3 regions of the Brevibacillus sp. HB1.1 genome follow, and region 2 is predicted to be linked to each of the others. Evidence: riboswitches for the same ligand, from Rfam matches in the RefSeq annotation. Region 2 holds a riboswitch; each other region holds the start of a gene.
What was found. A riboswitch is a leader RNA that binds a small molecule or an ion and turns the genes downstream of it on or off. The one in region 2 is predicted to bind S-adenosylmethionine.
Positions count from the first base shown of each region.

Region 1: it holds a riboswitch for S-adenosylmethionine, as region 2 does, so the genes downstream of both, metH (methionine synthase) here and metK (methionine adenosyltransferase) in region 2, are expected to answer to the same signal.
Region 3: it holds a riboswitch for S-adenosylmethionine, as region 2 does, so the genes downstream of both, HPY27_RS24480 (sugar ABC transporter substrate-binding protein) here and metK (methionine adenosyltransferase) in region 2, are expected to answer to the same signal.

Region 1 is NZ_JABMIV010000002.1:904,503-906,776, reverse strand. It holds gene HPY27_RS09250 (YcdB/YcdC domain-containing protein) at 1-197, shown strand, start outside; gene HPY27_RS09245 (YjcZ family sporulation protein) at 265-372, opposite strand; SAM riboswitch class I at 586-687, shown strand; gene metH (methionine synthase) at 805-2,274, shown strand, end outside.
Region 2 is NZ_JABMIV010000004.1:89,048-91,321, forward strand. It holds gene metK (methionine adenosyltransferase) at 1-1,168, opposite strand, end outside; SAM riboswitch class I at 1,301-1,402, opposite strand; gene HPY27_RS13035 (S8 family peptidase) at 1,464-2,274, opposite strand, start outside.
Region 3 is NZ_JABMIV010000011.1:203,375-205,648, reverse strand. It holds gene HPY27_RS24485 (sugar ABC transporter ATP-binding protein) at 1-86, opposite strand, end outside; gene HPY27_RS24480 (sugar ABC transporter substrate-binding protein) at 180-1,199, opposite strand; SAM riboswitch class I at 1,296-1,415, opposite strand; gene HPY27_RS24475 (ATP-binding protein) at 1,618-2,274, shown strand, end outside.

The DNA of each region.
Region 1 (2,274 bases), on a different contig from region 2:
ACGAGATCGTCTCGAAAGACAAGGCTGTTGAGGCGTATTTACGCGTCATGCCTTTAAAGCTGGTCTATTTGAGGAGAGATGTGGATGGGCAAAAATTAGCTCAACCAAAGCTGGCGTATGTGCCGTGGAGTGACGAAAAGCTGGCGCTCAAATATATTACTCTGGATGCCGTGACAGGCAAGATCATCACCAAATAACAAGAAAAAAAGGCTATCCCGCAGCCATTCCTGATGGCTTTTGGGATAGCCTTTTTTAAACACTTATCTAACAGTCGTCACACGAACACCCAATAATTACCAACAGGATAAACAGCACGAGCACGATTGCGAAGCAGTCACCGAAGAATCCGTTTCCGCAGAATGATGTACTCATCTTTGTTTCCCCTCCTTTCCGTTATACTCCAGTCTATACACGAATGCGGATATTGGACTGGGCGGATGCCCAGCTTAGGCAAAAATGGGCGCGTAAGAGGAGAGGCTCAGTAAAAAATAGACAATTCACAATTGACGGGGAGACAAAGGTGGTGTTAAGATACTTGCAAACATTCAAGACATTTCGCAAAACAACTAAATGACAAGTGTACGACTCTTATCCAGAGAGGCAGAGGGACTGGCCTGATGAAGCCTCGGCAACCGGTAAAAATCCGGTGCCAATTCCAGCAAAGCTACGTGCTTTGAAAGATAAGAGGATGTCTCAGGCGTTTTCGTATCTGCTGACAAATCCTCTTCTTTCAAAGAAGAGGATTTTTTTTATTTACCCAATTACGGAGAATAAGCCGATGCAAGGTAGAAAAGGGGCACGTCAATGAAACCAACTTTTCGCGAACAACTTTCCCGGAAAATTCTGATTCTGGACGGTGCAATGGGCACCATGCTTCAACAGGCAAACCTGACTGCTGATGATTTCGGCGGTGAAGCCTATGATGGCTGTAATGAACTCCTGAACCTGACCAGACCAGATGTGATCCGTTCCATTCACGAGAAATATTTAGCGGCGGGCGCAGACATCGTCGAGACAAATACATTTGGTGCTGCTTCCATCGTTTTGGCTGAGTACGATGTGCCAGAAAAAGACCTTGAGATCAATATAGCCGCAGCCCGCTTGGCCAGAGAAGCGGTGGATGCCTATTCTACGGAGGAGTGGCCGCGTTTTGTAGCAGGTGCAATGGGACCTACGACCAAAACCCTTGCGTTGACAGGCGGTGTCACTTTCGAAGAACTGGTCGAGGCGTATTATCGTCAGGCAAAAGGTCTGATTCTTGGCGGCTCCGATGTTCTTCTATTGGAAACCTCGCAAGACACGTTAAACGTCAAGGCTGGCGGAATCGGGATTCGCAAAGCTTTTGAAGAGCTTGGACAGGAGCTCCCGGTGATGCTGTCAGGTACGATTGAGCCGATGGGCACAACGCTGGCTGGCCAAAACATCGAGGCGTTTTACATCTCCTTAGAGCATTTACAGCCAGTCTCCATTGGTCTGAACTGTGCGACAGGACCAGAGTTTATGCGTGATCATCTGCGGACACTGTCAGGAATTGCCCAATGTGCGGTTAGCTGTTATCCGAACGCAGGCTTGCCAGACGAGAACGGCCATTACCATGAAACGCCACAGGGACTTGCTTCGAAAATGCGGGCATTCGCTGATCAGGGCTGGATAAACGTCGCTGGCGGTTGCTGCGGAACAACGCCTGACCATATTCAAGCGATGGCAGAAGCATTGAAAGACTGCAAGCCGCGCAGTGCAGCTGTGGAACCGCTGAGCGCAGTCTCCGGGATCGAGGTTGTTTACGTCGAAGATGACAATCGTCCCTTGCTAGTAGGGGAGAGGACCAATGTCATCGGTTCCAAAAAATTCCGTGAAATGATTGCAGCTGGTCATTATGAAGAAGCATCTGATATTGCCCGAGCACAAGTGAAGCGCGGCGCACATGTCATCGATATATGCTTGGCTGACCCCGACCGTGATGAATACGAAGATATGGAAAAATTCCTACAGTTCATCGTGAAAAAAGTAAAAGCGCCCCTCATGATCGATTCGACAGATGCCAAGGTCATGGAGCTGGGACTTCGCTATTCGCAAGGGAAGGCCATCCTCAACTCGATTAACTTGGAAGACGGCTTGGAGCGATTTGAGGAAGTGGTTCCACTTATTCACAAGTTCGGTGCCTCCGTTGTCGTTGGAACGATTGAGGAAGCGGGTATGGCTATCACTCGCGAAAAGAAGCTGGAGGTCGCGCAACGCTCGTACGACATTCTTGTCAACCAGTATGGCATAAAG
Region 2 (2,274 bases):
TGTCTGTTTGCTCCCAAGGAACATTCAGGTCATTGCGTCCGAAGTGGCCATATGCAGCTGTTTGTTTGTAGATAGGACGACGCAGGTCGAGCTGCTTGATGATACCAGCAGGACGCAGGTCGAAGTGTTTGCGAACCAATTTCACCAGAGCTTCTTCGGAAATCGTACCTGTGCCGAATGTATCTACTGCAATAGAAACTGGTTGCGCTACACCAATTGCGTAAGCAACTTGTACTTCGCATTTGTCTGCGAGGCCAGCAGCCACGATGTTTTTCGCTACATAACGAGCTGCGTATGCACCGGAACGGTCAACTTTTGTCGGATCTTTACCGGAGAACGCACCGCCGCCATGACGAGCATAACCGCCGTAAGTATCTACGATGATTTTGCGGCCAGTCAAGCCAGCATCCCCTTGTGGTCCGCCAATTACGAAACGGCCAGTTGGGTTGATGAAGTATTTGGTTTCAGCGTCCAACAGTTCAGCTGGAACAACTGGTTTGATTACGTGTTCAACCAGATCTTGCTTGATTTGCTCCAGAGTTGTTTCAGGAGCATGTTGGGTAGAAATAACGATTGTATCGATACGAACTGGTTTGTCGCCATCGTACTCAACGGTTACTTGTGTTTTTCCGTCAGGACGGAGGTAAGCAAGTGTTCCGTTTTTACGTACTTCAGTCAGACGACGAGCCAATTGGTGGGACATGCTGATTGGAAGTGGCATCAGCTCAGGTGTTTCATTGCAAGCAAAACCAAACATCAAACCTTGGTCACCAGCACCAATTGCTTCGATCTCAGCGTCAGTCATTTTGCCTTCGCGTGCTTCCAATGCTTGGTCTACACCAAGTGCAATGTCAGCGGACTGCTCGCCAATTGCAGTAATAACACCGCAAGTGTCAGCGTCAAAACCGAATTTCGCACGGTCATAACCGATTTCACGAATGGTTTCACGAACGAGCTTTTGGATATCTACATAAGTGTTTGTAGTGATTTCTCCTGCTACGAGAACCAAACCAGTAGTTACGGAAGTTTCGCAAGCTACGCGAGCGTTTGGATCTTTGGACAGGATCGCATCCAAGATGGAGTCGGAAATTTGGTCACAAATTTTATCCGGATGTCCTTCGGTTACAGATTCGGATGTAAACAGACGACGACCTTTTTGCAAAGCCATGAGAAAATACCTCCTTTGACCTCATACAAATAGTGTGGTAGCCGAGTCAGGATTTTATCTACGTAAACGCAAATAAAAAACCCTTTCCATTTTTAGGAGGAAAAGGTTTGAGCGTTTTTTGCTTCCTTCATCCTCTTATCGGCCAGAACAGATGTCCGTTCTGCTGGTTAGCACCGCTCTAGATCGGTTGCCGGGCTTCATAGGGCCAGTCCCTCCGCCTGCTCTGGATAAGAGTATCCATTACGGATAATAGAATAATTGTTTTTTTCAGAGATGTCAATAGGAAAAATTTTACTTATATTTGATAGGCCTTGGAAAGTACCACTACTACCTCTGCGCGAGTTGCCCTTCCATTCGGTTTAAAGGAAGAACCGTAACCACTGAGCCAATTTCTAGATGTCAAAGCCTCAATGGCAGGAGAAGCCCAATGACTCGTTGGCACATCCTGATAATTCGAGGTACCACGGTTATACATTAAAACATCACGTGCCCGCGCGATCATGACCGCCATCTCTGCACGCGATATCGGCTGATCCGGCTTCATTTCATTCTTCGGGTACCCTTTCAAAATTCCTAATTGATAGGCTACACCTAGGTTGTGATACGCCCAGTGCCGCTTTTTCATATCCCGGAAGGTCGTGTTTCCTGTATAGGTAGTCGCTACCTTGGAACCGGTCGCACGCATCGATTTAAGCAGCATCGTCGCAAACTCTGCACGGGTCACTGCCTGATTCGGCTTGAACGAAGCATCATTGAATCCATTTACAATATCGCGAGAGCTAAGTCTGACGATCTCTGAGCGCGCCCAGTGGTCCGAAATATCGCGATAGCCCGCTATCAATTTCTGCTGCGTCACCGTGAGTCGGTACGAATCATATTTGAACGAAGTACCACTATTGAGACGTACATAGTATTTTCCTGGCTGCAAGCGCAAACCGATAACTTCATTCCCACTATTGGAAAGCTCGGCTACCTCGTTCGTCGAAGCAAGCGCATAGTTCATGTTTCGATCGCTGTAGAGTGCGAAACGAAAGCCACTATCCACAGGAATATACGGCGCTCGGAATGTCACATATGATTCGCTATTGACAGTAAATTGGAACCAG
Region 3 (2,274 bases), on a different contig from region 2:
CCAGCGCGCACCTCAAAATCGACGGATCGCAGGGCAGGAACCCCAGAAAACTGCTTCGCCATCCCTTTCATCTGCAATGTGGACATTTTTCACACCTCCTGTTTACCTGCGTGTTCCAACCTCTATAAGGAAAAATCCCGTTGACGGATACAGATCAACGGGAAAAGTCAATTTGGTTCTTACTTGCCCCAATCTTGTACGTATTGGGACAGGTCGCCCATCGTTACTTTCTTATCCTTCGGCAGGTCTTCCTGTTTCACCAGCACTGGATTCAGCTTCACGTTGTCTGGCACTTGCTCGCCTTTGATTTTTTGGAACACGGTTTGGGCATGGATGCGCCCGATATTGGATGGGTCTACCGCTGCCGTCGCTGTCCACGGAGAGTTTTCCGCCTGGATCATTTGCAGATCCTCATCGCTCAAATCGATGGAGTATACTTTGATTTCCGTACGGCCTGCTTGCTGGATGGCACGTGTCGCCCCTTTGGCAAATTCATCCCATGCCGCCCATACTGCTGTGATGTCGCCTTTATTGGGATACTTTTTCAAGATCGCTTCCATCTGCGTTTGTGTATCGAGTGCCGTATTATTGGTAGCAGAACCGAATGCAGCAATCTCTTTGATGTCCGGGTATTTCTTCTGGAAAGCTTCATACGTCACTTGGCGTTTTTCCATAGGCGCAAAGCCAGCTACCCAAATTTTTACGATGCTGCCTTTGCCATTTGTATCTGCAGCCAGCTTCTCCAGGCTCAGCTCTGCCAACTTGTTGTCATCCTGCGCCACAACTGGCACACCCGGAATGTTGATGTCTGTATCAAACAGGACAACCGGAATTTTTTTATCCACGGCCTTTTGCGTACCCTGCTGCAACGCTTCTGCCGTACCATGGTCGATCAGAATGCCATCAAACTTTTGGTTCACAGCCGCATCGAGGTTGGACGCCATTTTTGCCAGATCGGTATCCGCGTTGAATACGGTCAACTCACCGCCGTTTTTCTCCACCTCTGTCTTCACGCCATTGATGTATTGTGCGGAGAACGTTCCTACGTTTTGACGCATGATTAATGCGATTCTCTTCGCGTTCTCCCCACCTGACTGGTTCGTGCTACCGGTTCCGGTGCTTGTTCCTCCGCCGCATGCCGTAACGAGAACGGACGCAGCCACAATAAGTGAAGTCAGTAATCCCAGTTTCTTTTTCATCGCAAATGTTCCCCCTTTTTCTCTTTGAAAACAAATGATAAAAGCAAAAAATCCTCTTTCACAGAGAAAGAGGACAAAAATCGACAAGATTCTCGCCTCTTATCTGTCAGGTATTCTACCTGTTGGAGTTAGCACCTTGGCTCGAAAGAACACAATCTCTCGTGCTAGGTTGCCGGGCTTCATAGGGCCATTCCCTCAGCCATCTCTTGATAAGAGTAGTTTCTATTTTCGGAACGTTTGTATAAGTATATACAGAATATAATCTGGCAATTACCTATCTGTCAACTAGGTTTACCGAAAGAATTTTCTTGATAAATATTCCATTTTGTTCTGTAACAACGAGAGGGATTTTGTTGTGTCTTGTCGAATTATCGTAGATTGATACAAGCCTAGCAAATATTTGCGATGGGGATGCTACATGAGTCTATTAAAAGAAGTTATTCTTCAATGGTTTTTCGCCATTATCCCGTTTGTGTTTTTCAACATCTATTACCGTGACAAAATGAGGAACTACAGCCGTTCCTTTATTGTCTTCACCAGCTCAGCCTGCATGTTTCTCGCGATGACCTTCGCCCCGAGCGTCACCAATGGCATGTTCTTTGATATCCGACATGTCATCATTCTTTTCGGACTGGTTTATGGCGGAATCGAGATTGCCTTGCTCCTTCTGATTGAAGCCTTGGTTTATCGGTACTACCTAGGTGGAGAAGGAACATGGGTTGCGCTGCTGATCCTTACAGTCAATTTTGTCTTGTCACTCTTTTTGTATCGACACTACAAATCCAGTTATCGGAAAACACTGTATCTTTTTATGACGAGTGCGATTTTTTCTACGGTTGCTTTAGGGACTACTTATTACTTTTTTCCCACGTATGTAACTCAACACCTCGTTTACTACACCATAGTGATTCCTATTCAGAACTTTTTCGGCCTCTGGTTGTTAATGTCGCTTTTCAGCAAATGTGTTTCGGATAAGGAGCTGTTTATTCGCCACGCGCAAAACGAAAAAATCCAGACGATGAGCCATGTTGCTGCATCGCTCGCACACGAGGTTCGCAATCCGCTGACAGCTGTC